One region of the Bradyrhizobium guangxiense genome, then DNA from elsewhere that is predicted to be linked to it. Evidence: predicted binding sites of a transcription regulator. Region 1 holds the regulator's gene; each other region holds the start of a gene.
What was found. The regulator LexA, encoded in region 1, represses DNA repair genes until DNA is damaged. The targets are predictions, from matches to a motif close to TGTTCNNNNTGTGTTCNG.
Positions count from the first base shown of each region.

Region 2: a site for LexA is predicted at 2,483-2,500, ahead of X268_RS16060 (single-stranded DNA-binding protein). Genes of this name have one in related genera too.
Region 3: a site for LexA is predicted at 1,618-1,635, ahead of X268_RS03285 (ribonuclease T2 family protein). Genes of this name have one in related genera too.

Region 1 covers NZ_CP022219.1:3,500,632-3,505,162, forward strand. The annotation lists gene X268_RS16570 (alpha-hydroxy acid oxidase) at 1-159, shown strand, start outside; gene X268_RS16575 (HAD family hydrolase) at 183-812, shown strand; gene X268_RS16580 (hypothetical protein) at 982-1,188, shown strand; gene X268_RS16585 (molybdopterin molybdotransferase MoeA) at 1,406-2,617, shown strand; gene lexA (transcriptional repressor LexA) at 2,794-3,495, shown strand; gene X268_RS16595 (hypothetical protein) at 4,057-4,491, shown strand.
Region 2 covers NZ_CP022219.1:3,389,721-3,394,251, reverse strand. The annotation lists gene uvrA (excinuclease ABC subunit UvrA) at 1-263, opposite strand, end outside; gene X268_RS16070 (outer membrane protein) at 541-1,230, opposite strand; gene X268_RS16065 (outer membrane protein) at 1,459-2,208, opposite strand; gene X268_RS16060 (single-stranded DNA-binding protein) at 2,655-3,152, shown strand; gene gyrA (DNA gyrase subunit A) at 3,509-4,531, shown strand, end outside.
Region 3 covers NZ_CP022219.1:683,145-687,675, reverse strand. The annotation lists gene X268_RS03300 (DUF3617 domain-containing protein) at 43-573, opposite strand; gene X268_RS03295 (hypothetical protein) at 616-915, opposite strand; gene X268_RS03290 (hypothetical protein) at 1,101-1,562, shown strand; gene X268_RS03285 (ribonuclease T2 family protein) at 1,681-2,385, shown strand; gene X268_RS03280 (23S rRNA (adenine(2030)-N(6))-methyltransferase RlmJ) at 2,534-3,394, shown strand; gene X268_RS03275 (cold-shock protein) at 3,660-3,875, shown strand; gene X268_RS03270 (outer membrane protein) at 3,988-4,531, opposite strand, start outside.

The sequences.
Region 1 (4,531 bases):
GAGCTGTTGGAGGACGAGGTGCTGCGCTGCCTCGGCCTGTTGGGCGCAACGTCGTTTGCCGAGGTCGACAGGTCCTGCCTGCATCCGGCGACCGCCACCAACGCGCCGAGCGTGTTCAGCGCGTTCCCGCTGTTCGACCACGAGCCTTATCGGTACTGATTGGCAGATCCTCAAATGAAAGGATGCATGTGACATCGCTCTCTCCCGGCAGCGCGGACGCGCTTTTGTTCGATCTCGGGCGCGTCGTGCTCGACATCGATTTCTCCAAGGCGATCGCCTGCTGGGCGGGACATGCCGGCTGCCAGCCCGAGGCGATCGTCGCGCGCTATGTGCGCGACGAGGCCTACCGGCTGCACGAGGTTGGCAAGATCAGCGACGAGGATTATTTCGCCTCGCTGCGCGCTTCATTGGGAATAGGCATTTCGGACGCGCAGTTCCTGGAGGGCTGGAACGCGATCTTCGCCGGTGAGATGCCCGACATCGCCGAGCTGTTGCCGCGCGCTGCGAAGCAGATACCGCTCTACGCCTTTTCAAACACCAACCGGCCACATGTCGACTATTTCTCGAAGGAATATGCCGACCTGCTCGGCCATTTCCGCGAGCTATACCTGTCGTCCAGCATCGGCTTGCGCAAACCGGATGCGGAGGCTTTCGACCATGTCGTTGCCGCGATCGGCGTGCCCGCCGAGCGCATCGTGTTCTTCGACGACCTCGCCGAGAACATCGAGGGCGCGCGGGCGCGCGGCCTGACGGCCGTGCATGTAACGTCGCCGCGCGACGTTGGGAACGCATTGAAGGCGTTGGGTATCTGACCCCAGAGATTCGTTACGCGAAGCCCGCGCCGGAAGCGCGTCCGGAACTAAATTTGCAGCAAATATGGAACCTGATCACTTTGTGCATTTTTATACAGAGTTCCCGGGAACGGAATACCACCCTCCGGACTCATGAGTCCGTTGGGACTTCTACACCGGACTCATCGACGTGCTGGGCAAAACCTACCTCACCAAGCAAGCCTCTCTCCTGCTTGAATTCGCAAGAAACACCTCGGATTCGGACCTTTCCGCCAAGCTGATCAGAAAGGCGGCCGACCTGAAATCGCAGGCCGACCCGCTCCCCGACAAGGATCAAGGGCCCAAAGCTCCAGACGTCGCGTTCGACCTCGGTACGGACGGACCGACCGGGAGTTGACCGATGCTGGCCGTGGCGCTTGTTTTTCTCGTTCTAGCCATGGCGATCCTCATGCCGGTTTGCCTTGCCTTCCGGATCATGCCCCGGCGGACGTGAGCTTCCCTCCTCCGCACTGAGATCACGCACGATAAATCATTCTGCGTGCTGCTTTGCCTCGCGCCTGCACTCGGCTAGAACTCTCCGCCATTTTATCGATGTGCTCAGCAGGAGTTCCGCCGTGGCCTTGATGCCGGTTTCCGACGCCCTTGCTGCGGTGCTGGCGGGGGCAGAGCCGCTGCCTGAGCAGATGGTTTCGCTCGACGAAGCCTACCACCGCGTGCTCGCCCATGACCTCGCGGCGCGGCGCACGCAGCCGCCGCATGCCATGTCGGCGATGGACGGCTATGCCGTGCGCGCGGTGGATGCGGCAATGATTGATTCCAGGCTGACTGTCATCGGCGAGGTCGCGGCCGGCCGGCCGTTCACCGGGACGGTCAGCACCGGCGAAGCCGTACGGATCTTCACCGGCGGCGTCGTTCCAGACGGCGCGGACGCGGTGGTGATCCAGGAGGACACCGTTGCGGACGGCAACAGGGTCACCATCAGGGAGGCCGCGATCGCCGGACGGCACATTCGCCCGGCCGGCGTCGATTTCCGCGAGGGTGACGTGCTCCTGCGCAGGGGAGCCCGTCTGACCGAGCGCGATCTCGCGCTCGCCGCTGGAATGAATCACCCGCACCTGCCCGTCCGCCGCCGTCCGAAGGTCGCGATCCTCGCCACCGGCGATGAGCTGGTGATGCCCGGCACCACGCCCGGCCCCGGCCAGATCGTCTATTCCAACGGTTACGCACTGCATGCGCTCGCCCGCAGCGAGGGCGCCGAGACCATCGACCTCGGTGTCGCCGCGGATACGCTGGAGGCGACCTCCGCCGGAATCCGCCGCGCCCGCGACAGCGGCGCGGACATCCTGATCACCACCGGCGGCGCCTCGGTCGGCGACCACGACCTGGTCCAGCAGGCGCTCAAGGACGAAGGCATCGCGATGGCGTTCTGGAAGATCGCGATGCGGCCAGGCAAGCCGATGATGCACGGGCGGCTCGGCGCCATGCGCGTGATCGGCCTGCCCGGCAATCCCGTGTCGTCTTACGTGTGCGCGTTCCTGTTCATGGTGCCGCTGATTCGTGCCCTATCGGGCCAAGAGGTGATTCATCATCGCCGCGAACGCGCCGTGCTGGGCCGCGATCTCGGTGCCAACGACCAGCGCGAGGATTACTTGCGCGCGCGTCTGGAGCTGCGCGACGACGGCACGCAAGTCGCCCTTCCCGTCAGCCATCAGGACTCCTCTCTGCTTGCGAATCTCGCTGCGGCACAGGTACTTCTCGTGCGCGCACCCTTCGCGCAGAAGGCCGAAGCCGGCAGCCCTTGCGAGGTGTTGCGGCTGCCGGTTTGAGCCGCGCGGCCACACGTATTCCGCGAGGTTCGCTTCGTTCACGGTAAATTAAGCAGTTGCGGAACACATATCGAACATATAGTGTCCGTTCATGATTTGTTTCGAGCATGTAGCGCCCTGTCGCTGAATTCACCGTCTCGGAATCGAACGACATCAACCGGGGGACTTTGGTCGAGATGTTAACGCGCAAACAATACGAGCTTCTGCGGTTCATCAGCGAACGTTTGAAGGAAAGCGGCGTGCCGCCCTCCTTCGACGAGATGAAGGATGCGCTCGACCTGCGCTCGAAGTCAGGCATCCACCGCCTGATCACCGCACTCGAGGAGCGCGGCTTCATCCGCCGCCTGCCCAACCGCGCCCGCGCCATCGAAGTGATCAAGCTGCCGGAGCTCCAGGCGGCCGCCGGCAACCGACGCGGCTTCACGCCAAGCGTCATCGAAGGCAATCTCGGCAAGGTGCGCGCGAGCACCAGCCCGCCCGCTGACGAGGGCGAGCGGCCCGTGGCGGTGCCAGTGATGGGCCGCATCGCGGCCGGCACGCCGATCGAGGCGCTACAGACCCGAAGCCACACCATCAGCGTGCCGCCTGACATGCTCGGCTCGGGCGAGCATTACGCACTCGAAGTGCGCGGCGATTCCATGGTCGAGGCCGGTATCCTCGACGGTGACATGGCGCTGATCCAGCGCAACGAGAGCGCCGACACCGGCGACATCGTTGTGGCGCTGATCGATGACGAGGAGGCCACGCTCAAGCGCTTCCGCCGCCGCGGCGCCTCAATCGCCCTCGAGCCCGCCAATGCCGCTTATGAAGTACGCATCCTGCCGCCGAACCGCGTGAAGATTCAGGGCAAGCTGATCGGACTTTACCGGAAGTACTGATTTGCGGACGCACTCGGTACAGGAACATCCGGCGCCTTGCGCGCCTTCGATCGGTACGCCGATCAGATATTGGAGCGGACGGATGTCCGCTCCGGCTGGATAGTCTTTCTGGTTCTGCACAGATTATCCGGCCCCTCCTCCACGGCCACGTCCTCAGCGGATCGCACGAGACAGCATCGCGTCACGGCCTCCGCGTTGGAGGGGACAGGCAAGTGCGTATCGCTTGAGTGCCGCTGTGACCGCCGCTGGTCGCACCACCGGCAGGCGGTTGCCGCGCAACCGCATCGTCATGTCTGCAACGCCCGGCGCAATGCAATTGCGCAGCACCGCAATCGTGCTGGCGATGCAGGCGTCGCGTTTGCCAGCCGTTGACACGTGCCGGCCAAATGCGCGGCAGCGGGCTTTGTTCCTAGCGAATCCGGGAAAGTTAATGTGATCGCGGCGCGCAGATCACAGCCGCAGATTCGCCTTCAACCAAGCAGAGCTTTGCGTCCTTACTCTGACAGAGGCCTGTGCCTCCAAGAGAGGTGCGGGTCGCTTTCTTCGCATGAGGAGCACCCGATGTGTGACTATAGCCTGCATGCCGTCGCGACGCGCCCCGCGGAAGTCGGCGAGACGATCGTCACGACCACGTTCCGCGGCACCTCGACACGCGGCTTCGCCTCCGAAGCCGATCTCTCCGTTGCGGTCTGCCTGCTTCCAGGAACGGAGCTCGCCTTCGCCGACAACGTCCGTTACGACAACCGCTGGATCTGGACGCGCACCGTCAATTCCCGCGTCGGCAAGTTCGGCAAGATCGATCCGCACATTCCCGACCGCCATCACGACGCGATCGAATTCCCTGACGGCAAATACGTGCTGGTGACGCAGCTCGTCGAAGGCCAGCGTGCGACCGTGCTGCAGCTGCCGGTGACCCAGCCGGTCGGCGAGCGCGAGCACAAGCCGCAGAGCATCGCCGACAGCCGGCCGCCGGTCACGCGTCTGCCGATCGGCTGACGCCGCCCCGGCCGCAAGGTCGAGGCTAAGGAAATGCCGT
Region 2 (4,531 bases), 110 kb from region 1:
GGCTTCTGCATCATCTCCAGGAACTGACGCGCATAGGCCGAGAGCGACTCAACGTAGCGGCGCTGGCCCTCGGCGTAGATCGTGTCGAAGGCGAGCGAGGATTTGCCGGAGCCTGACAGGCCGGTGAACACCACCAGCTTGTCGCGGGGAATCTCGACGTCGATGTTCTTGAGGTTGTGCTCGCGCGCGCCACGGATCGTAATTGCGCGCAGGCTCGAGCCCGCGTTCTGTTGTTGGCGCTTCGCCTTGATCACTTCATCCATCCGAGTTGCCCTCAAGGAAGCCCATGGGTGCGCGACCGCGCCTGGAAAAAGAGGCGCGCTGCGCCCGGAACCGGGGTCGGCGCCGATGGGTATGGCAGCGAACGTAGGAAGAACGGAAGCGGATTTCCAGAGGGAGTTGCGAATCGTCAACCGAATGTTGGCGCGCTGGCGGCACATGGCAGCAGGAGGACGCGGAGCTGCTCTGGAGCGTGCCGAAAAAACAGAAAGGCCGGCGCGAGGCCGGCCTTTCGTAACGCGGATAGCGTTGGACTAGAGCTTAGTACTTGGCGACGATCGGGCCACCGAAGTGATAGTTCACGCCGACCTGCACGGTGTGGAGGTTGAGCGTGCCGGTGGGAACGGCACCGAAGTAGGTCTCGCCGCCGAGGCTGCGATAGAGATACTCGCCCTTGACCGACCAGTTCGGCGCGAAGAACGCCTCGACGCCCGCACCGACAGTCCAGCCGGAGTGGAACTTGCTGTCGGAGACCGAGAGGCCACCCAGCGTGGCGGTGATCTTGTTGTCGATCCAGGCGTAACCACCGGTGCCGTAGAACAGCACGTTGTTGACGGCCCAGCCGATGCGGCCGCGCACGGTGCCCATCGCGTCGGTCTTGGAACTCACCGAAGCGGGGATGCCACCGATGCCGGGGACGAAAACCGTACCAGCGGCCGAAGCGCTGACGTCAGCCCAGGCGCCATCGGCCTCGACGCCGAACACGACGTTGCCGGTCTGCCAGTTGTAGCCGGCGGTGCCGCCGACGAAGCCACCCTTCATCTTCGGGTCGCCGGAAGCGTCTTCCCAAGCGCCGCCACCGACGATACCGAGATAGAAACCGGTCCAGTTGTAGACGGCCGCAACCGGAGCGACGGGCGCCTTGGTGTAGGGGCGAGCCGCGAGATCAGCAGCCGAAGCGGGGGCTGCCAGAGCAAACAAACAGGCCGAAGCCAACAAAACCTTCTTCATTTTCAACTTAATCCCAGTCCCAGTTTCTGTTGTTGCCTTCCGTGACCGGAAGGGAGCGGACTCATCGGCCCAACTGGTGCCGTGCTTACACCACCAAAGCTGCAAGTTGTGTCTCTCAAAAGCCACACGGTCGCCTAAAACGTGAGCGTGACTCACCCATCCGGCGAGCCACCAACGACAAAGGCCGGCGCGGGGCCGGCCTTCAGTCTCGATGATATCAGACGGATATCAGTATCGCGTGGCGCCCGGCAGGCCCCAGTTGAAGTGATAGTTTATGCCCGCCTTGACGGTGTGGACGGTGTCTTTCCACTCTGAGCGGTTGGTCGGGACGGCGCTGTACTGAATCGTGCTCTTGCCGAAGTCGATATAGTTGTACTCGACCTTGGCGGACCAGTTCGGCGCGAACATGTATTCCGCGCCGGCGCCGACGGTCCAACCCCAACGCCAGTCGTTCCGGACGAAGACGTTTCCGGGGACGCCGTCATAGCGATGCTGGATGTCGCCGACCGCGGCACCGCCGCTGACGAACAAGAGCGCCGGACCGGTCGAATAGCCGAGGCGGCCCTTGATGTCGCCGAAGCCGCGAATCTTCGTGAAGTAGGTGTCGCCAACGCCGGCATTGATCTCGGCCGAACGGCCGCTGATGTCAGCCCAGTGATAATCGCCTTCGAGGCCGAACACGACCGGACCCGACTGCCAGTTGTAGCCGAACACGCCGCCGACGAAGCCGCCGGTGATGTCATAGTTCTGGGATCCAGCGAAGATCGCCGTATTCGGAGCGCCGAAGAAGGTCTCGTTGCTGCGACCCCAGCCGCCGCCGCCCTGCACACCGACGTAGAAGCCGGTCCAGGTGTAGATCGGAGCGGGGGGCGCGACCGGCGCCTTGGTATAGGGACGGGCTGCGAGATCGGCAGCACCGGCCGGAGCCGAGATGGTCAGCGCAGCTGCGCCAGCGAGGCCGAACAGAATTTTCTTCATTGCAATCTCCCCAGTCGTATCCGCCTATCGAGTTCCCCGAGGCGGACTATTCAGGCGCAAGGCCCATTTGCATCAAATCGAGGCAACGATAGCCCGGCGCGGTGGCCGAGTCCGTGCCCGATGCGCAACAGTCCGGGCCAATCCGACCGCTCTTAACTTAATGAATGTTAAGTGGTTTTTGTGGTTCACGGGAACCCGGTTTGGTTCCATTCCCACGGCCATCGCGACGCAATTTTAAGCCATTCCCGTCTCCGCATTTTGTGCTGAAGCTCGTGGGAACAAATCTGGAACAGATCCGACGTCGATGCTATATGTGGGGATAACCTTTGGCGGTGGCGGGCTGAGCGGTCCCGGCAAGCGTATAGGTCGCCTCAGCAGGGGGCAGAGGAGCGCGGGCAGCGCGCTCGGCCTTTCAGATTCAGTGGCATTCGGAGTGGAGAGCGGCGATGGCGGGAAGCGTCAACAAGGTCATTCTGGTTGGAAATCTGGGCAAGGATCCTGAAATCCGCCGCACCCAGGACGGGCGGCCGATTGCGAATTTGAGCATCGCCACCTCGGAGACCTGGCGCGACAAGAATACCGGCGAGCGCAAGGAGAAGACCGAGTGGCATCGCGTCGTGATCTTCAATGAGGGGCTCTGCAAGGTCGCCGAGCAGTATTTGAAGAAGGGCGCAAAGGTTTACATCGAGGGCGCGCTCCAGACCCGCAAATGGACCGACCAGAGCGGCGTCGAGAAGTATTCGACCGAGGTCGTACTCCAGGGCTTCAACTCGACCCTGACGATGCTCGACGGCCGCGGCGGCGGCGGAGGCGGTGGCAGCTTCGGCGACGAGCCGGGTGGCGATTTCGGCTCCTCAGGTCCCATCAGCAGCGCGCCGCGCCGCCCCGTGGCCGCCGGCGGCGGTGGCCGCAACAGCGACATGGACGACGACATCCCGTTCTGAGCGGGTGGAGCACAACGCGGGAGCGGCGGCAGGTTTGGCCAGAGCTCTCATTTTGTGTCAGCAGATCTTACTAATCGACGGGGCGGGCTCGGGATTCCGGGCCCGCTTCACGTTTGGGATGAGGTCGGCTTAGGCCGGGCCGGTTGGCCGGCCGGGGTGGGTTTGCGGCGCGGTCGCTGGACGCGTAATTGACGTTCCGCAGGGGCTGTTTCCCGGGCCGTTCCAGGCACCGGCTCCGAGGCCGTAAGTAGTTGGAAAAATAAGCGGAAAAAGCGCTTTACGGCGGGCTGCAAGGGGGGTTATCCGACCTCCGATGCGCTATATGATTCCCAGACAAAAACTCACCGGATTCCCCCTTGGCTGACGACGACAACAAGCCCGGCGACCAGCCGGCGCAACCCTCGGACATTCGCCCCGTCTCCATCTACGAGGAGATGAAGAAGTCCTATCTCGACTACGCCATGAGCGTGATCGTGTCGCGTGCGCTGCCCGATGCGCGCGACGGGTTGAAGCCGGTGCACCGCCGCATCCTGTTCGCGATGAACAATCGCGGCGACACCCCGGACAAGAAGCACAAGAAGTCCGCCGGTGCCGTCGGTGAGGTCATGGGTAAGTACCACCCCCATGGCGACCAGGCGATCTACGACGCCTTGGTGCGCATGGCGCAGGACTTCTCGATGCGCGCGCCCCTGATCGACGGACAGGGCAATTTCGGCTCGGTCGACGGCGATCCGGCGGCGGCGATGCGCTACACCGAGTCCCGCCTCACCAAGATCGCGCTGAAGCTGCTCGAGGACATCGACGACGACACGGTCGATTTCCAGGACAATTACGACGGCTCCGAGCGGGAGCCCGTGGTTCTGCCGGCGCGGTTCCCGAACCTGCTGGTGAACGGCGCCGGCGGCATCGCCGTCGGCATGGCCACCAACATCCCGCCGCACAATCTCGGCGAGGTGATCGACGCCTGCGTGGCGCTGATCGACAATCCATCGCTGACGATCGACGAGCTCAACAGCATCATCCCGGGCCCGGATTTCCCGACCGGCGGCATCATCCTCGGACGCCAGGGCATCCGCAGCGCCTATCATCTCGGCCGCGGCTCCATTGTCATGCGCGGCAAGGTCACGTTCGAGACGATCCGCAAGGAGCGCGAGGCGATCGTCATCACCGAGATCCCGTATCAGGTGAACAAGGCGACGATGGTCGAGCGCATCGCCGAGCTCTACAAGGAAAAGAAGATCGAGGGCATCTCCGATCTGCGCGACGAATCCGACCGCGACGGCTACCGCGTCGTCGTCGAGCTCAAGCGCGACGCCGTGCCCGACGTGGTGCTGAACCAGCTCTACAAGTTCACGCCGCTGCAGACCTCTTTCGGCGTC
Region 3 (4,531 bases), 2.8 Mb from region 1:
CTCTCCGTAAGACGGAGCGAGGGAGCACACCGGCATTCGCCCCTACTTCGGCAAGAGCGCCTTCAGCTTGTCCATGTCGCGCACATTCATCTTGAAGCCGCCGGGCATTACGATGTCGCCAGGCTTCTGGTCCGGCTTGCAGGCGCCAAGCCATTTGGCTTGCAGCGTCATATTGGTATCGCGCCCCGCAGCGCCAGCGACGCCGCCTTGTGCGTGCGAGGAGGTCTTCACCGTGTAGGCCGAGTTGAAATCGCCCGTGATCTCGGCATGCGACGTCGTGTTCACGCCGGCGACGCTGCACTCGGAATCGCTGACATAGCCGGTCGCCGTCTTCTTGATTTCCTGCTTGGCGCAGATCTGCTTCGCCATCGGGGAGACGTTGTTGCTCATCTCCTTGTCGACGGTCTCGTCGGTGCAGTGCTGCATGGTCATCTCGGGCACGGGCGAGCCTGATGTGACCAGCTTCATCTCCCAAAGACCGGCCTTGCGCACCGGCAGATCGTCGGCGCTAGCGCCGCCCGCCGACACCACGAGGCAAAGCATCGAGCCGAGCAAAGCGAGTTTGCGCGTCATGCGAGAAGCTCCCGGCAGAGATCGCGGCGTTACGGCAACGCCTCAGTAAAGCGTGCGGATCGGCTGATCGGCGGCGCCATAAGGCACCCAGCGGCAGGAGAACGAGATGTAGCCGCCCTCATAGGCCTGTACGCCGAGGAATTTGACCACCTTGCCATAGCGCGCGCAGTGGTCGACCGCGACCTGGCGTGCGTCGACCTGGGTGGCCATCGAATAGGCGATGATACCGCCAGTGTCATTGCCTTTGAACGGCGGCACGATGTCGGCGCGCGCCGACTGGCTCGCCGTCATACCCGAGACAACCAGGCTGGCGAGAAGACCCGCGGCCGCAATGATTCGCATTCCCGTCACTCCAATTGGCTGGCCGCCAGTTTACGGTGCGGTGATCGCCGTGAAAAGAACGGAAATCCTGCCGGCTGTGACGTTGTGGTCAACTCCTGGCGAAGTGTTGCCGCGCTGCACTTGACCTCCCCCGGCCTTCGCGGCACCGTCCAACCTTCGCAAGACCTTAGCTGTCCGGATTGACCATGCGCGCCCCCTCCCCGAAATCGCTCCGCTTCGCCGCCCTACTCGGCCTCATGTTCGGAGCATTGTCGCTCGGCGAGGCCAAGGCGGCCAATCCGCTCGAGCTGAATTTCTGGCTGAGCGGACCGCGTTATGACGGCAACGTCGCCAATTGCGACTGGGCTCTGCCGAGGATCGTGCACGAGTTCGCCGAAAAGGAATACACGTTCTGGAATTCCTCGTTGAAGATCACCGGCTTCTCGGCCGTCCGCGAGACCGCGTTCCGGCCCTGGCAGTCCGACAACATTCCGCGCCGCTATTGCACCGGCGAGGCCATGCTGACTGACGGCAAGGTGCGCAAGGTGCACTTCTCGATCATCGAGGATGGCGGGTTTGCCAGTTATGGCAACGGCGTCGAATGGTGCGTGGTCGGGCTCGACCGCAACTGGGCCTACAATCCGGCCTGCCGCGCCGCCAAGCCCTGACTCGAAGAGCCTGATTCGGGGTCGGTCAGCGGCCAAATGGCCGACGCCTGAATTTTGTTCTTGAAATGTTCTTGTCGCCTGCTAGGCTTCCTGCACAGTCTAGTTGAGAGGCGTCGCCATGTTTCATTCCAGATTGCATTCGTTTTCTCGCCTGGTGATCTCGCTGGCCCTTTCCCTGATCCTGGCCGCGGGCCTGGCCTCGTTCGCCGGCGACGCGAAGGCGCAGGACAAGCGGCAGAACACGCCCGGCGAGTTCGATTTCTATGTGCTGTCGCTGTCGTGGTCGCCCTCGTTTTGCGAGGAGGCGGCCGAGCGCGGCGGCCGCTCCCAGATCCAGTGCGGCGGACGGCCCTATGCCTTCGTGGTGCATGGGCTGTGGCCGCAATATGAGAACGGCTTCCCGGAATATTGCCAGCGGCCCGCACCGCGGCTGAACCGCAGCATCGTCTCCTCGATGCTTGATCTGATGCCGGCGCCGGGGCTGATCTTCAACGAGTGGGACAAGCACGGCACCTGCGCTGGGCTGACCGATCGCAGCTATTTCGAGACGATCCGCAAAGCGCGCGCGGCGATCAAGATACCGGCCGAATATCTCGATTTGTCGCAGACTAAGACGGTGGCGCCGGCCGAGGTCGAGGAAGCCTTCATCAAGGCCAATCCGGGGCTGAGCAGCACCGCCGTCTCGGTCACCTGCAACCGGACCAGGCTCTCCGAGGTCCGCATCTGCCTCAGCAAGGACCTGCAATTCCGCGCCTGCGACGAGATCGAACGCCGCGCCTGCCGCCGCGATCAGGTGACCATGCCGCCGATCAGGGGCGGTTAGCGTTCGTCATTCCAGGGCGCGCGGAAAGCGCGAACCCACAAATCCATCGCCACAAGCAATGCCGACCAATGGATTCCGGGCTCGGTGCTGCGCACCGCCCGGGAATGACGGGAGTTACTTTCATCGCGCGATGTCGTAACTCTCCGCCATGAACTACCGCCACGCTTTCCACGCCGGCAACTTCGCCGATGTCATCAAGCACATCGTGCTGGCGCGCATCATCACCTATCTGCAGGAGAAGCCTGGGGCGTTCCGCGTCATCGACACCCATGCCGGGGCCGGCCTCTACGACCTCGACAGCGACGAAGCGCGCCGGAGCGGCGAATGGCTGACGGGCATCGCGCGGCTGATGCAAGCGCGCCTGTCGAACGAGAGCGCGGCGCTGACCAAGCCCTATCTCGACATCGTCCGCGCCTTCAATCCGAAGGGCGAGCTCAGGGCCTATCCGGGCTCGCCGTTGATCGCGCGCGGCCTGCTGCGGCCGCAGGACCGGCTCGTCGCCTGCGAGCTCGAGCCGAAGGCGCGAAAGGCCCTGATCGACGTGCTGCGCCGCGACGAACAGGCCCGCGTGGTCGATATCGACGGCTGGGTGGCGCTGCCGGCCTTCGTGCCGCCAAAAGAGCGGCGCGGCCTCGTGCTGATCGATCCGCCGTTCGAGGCCAAGGACGAGTTCGAGCGGCTGAGCGAGGCCTTCTCCACCGCCTTCGCCAAATGGCCCACCGGTATCTATGTCATCTGGTATCCGGCCAAGAACCGGCGTGCCACCGATACGCTGGCCCAAACGGTCGCCCGGCTCGCAGCTGCAGCAAAACCACCCGGAAAATGTCTGCGCCTCGAGTTCAGCGTCGCGCCCCAGCTCGACGGCGGGGCCCTCGCCTCGACCGGGCTCCTGATCGTCAATCCGCCCTACACGCTGCAGGGCGAGCTCAAGACGATCCTGCCTGAGCTGGAAATACCGCTCGGCCAGGGTGGCGCTGCCAGATTCCGATTGGAGGTCCCCAAGCCCTGAAGAGAGGCCGTAACACTCCGGCATTCTTGGGAAAAATATGCAGGAGCGGTAGTCAATCTGCAGAGAACCGTATTATGCTGGTTTCGTGACTGGCTTTACGTTCCGCTTCCGCGAATGGTTGCGGCGGAGTGAAGGCCTAAGAAAGATCCGGCCGGACCGCCAGCGGTCCGCCCAAGGATGGCCAGCTCCCGGGCTTCGTAACGTCCGGTCATGTCGCGACGTGAGTCTGCGTCGCGGCGGAGGAGCAATGAGGGGGAGTTTCCCGATGGCCATGACGGGAACGGTTAAGTTTTTCAACGGCGAACGCGGCTACGGTTTCATCAAGCCTGACGACGGCGGCCGCGACGTGTTCGTGCACATTACTGCTGTGGAGCGGGCCGGACTGAAGGACCTCGCGGAAGGGCAGCGCATTACTTTCGAAGTCGAGCCGGACAAGAAGGGGAAGGGACCGAAGGCGGTTAACCTGGTCATCCTCTCCTAGCGGGCCTGACGCAAAACATTCGGCGCAATACTCGGCGCAAAAGATACTTGGCAAAAAAATCCCGGCCGCGAGCGGCCGGGAGGTTGTGGTCCGGTATTTTCTTCTTCAGCTATCAGAAGTGATAGTTCACGCCCGCGCGAACAACGCTGGCGCTATAGCCGTTTGACACGCCCGTGATTGCGAACTGACTCGTCGACAGATCGATGTAGAGATACTCGAGCTTGGCGCTCCAGTTCGGAGCCAGGCCGACTTCCGCACCGGCGCCGATGGTCCAGCCGGCGGTGGTGTGCGATTCCGCCCAGCCGAAGGTCTGCCCACGCAGTTCGCCAAAGGCGAGGCCGGCGGTGCCGTAGAACATCACGTTGCTGAAGGCGTAGCCGGCGCGGCCGCGCAGGGTGCCGAACCAGGGATTGGAGAATTTCCACGGCGCGAAGGTATCGTCGGCGCCAGTGGCCTGGATGTCGCCCTCGACGCCAAACACCCATGGGCCGTTCTGGAAATTGTAGCCGGCCTGCACGCCGCCGACGAAGCCCGACGGCTTCGCGGGATTGTTGTCGACCGAGCCCCATTCGTAGCCAATGTTGCCGCCGAGATAGGGACCGGCCCAGCTATACGCATTGAGCGGCTGGTTGACGGTATAGGGCGCACGCTGCCCG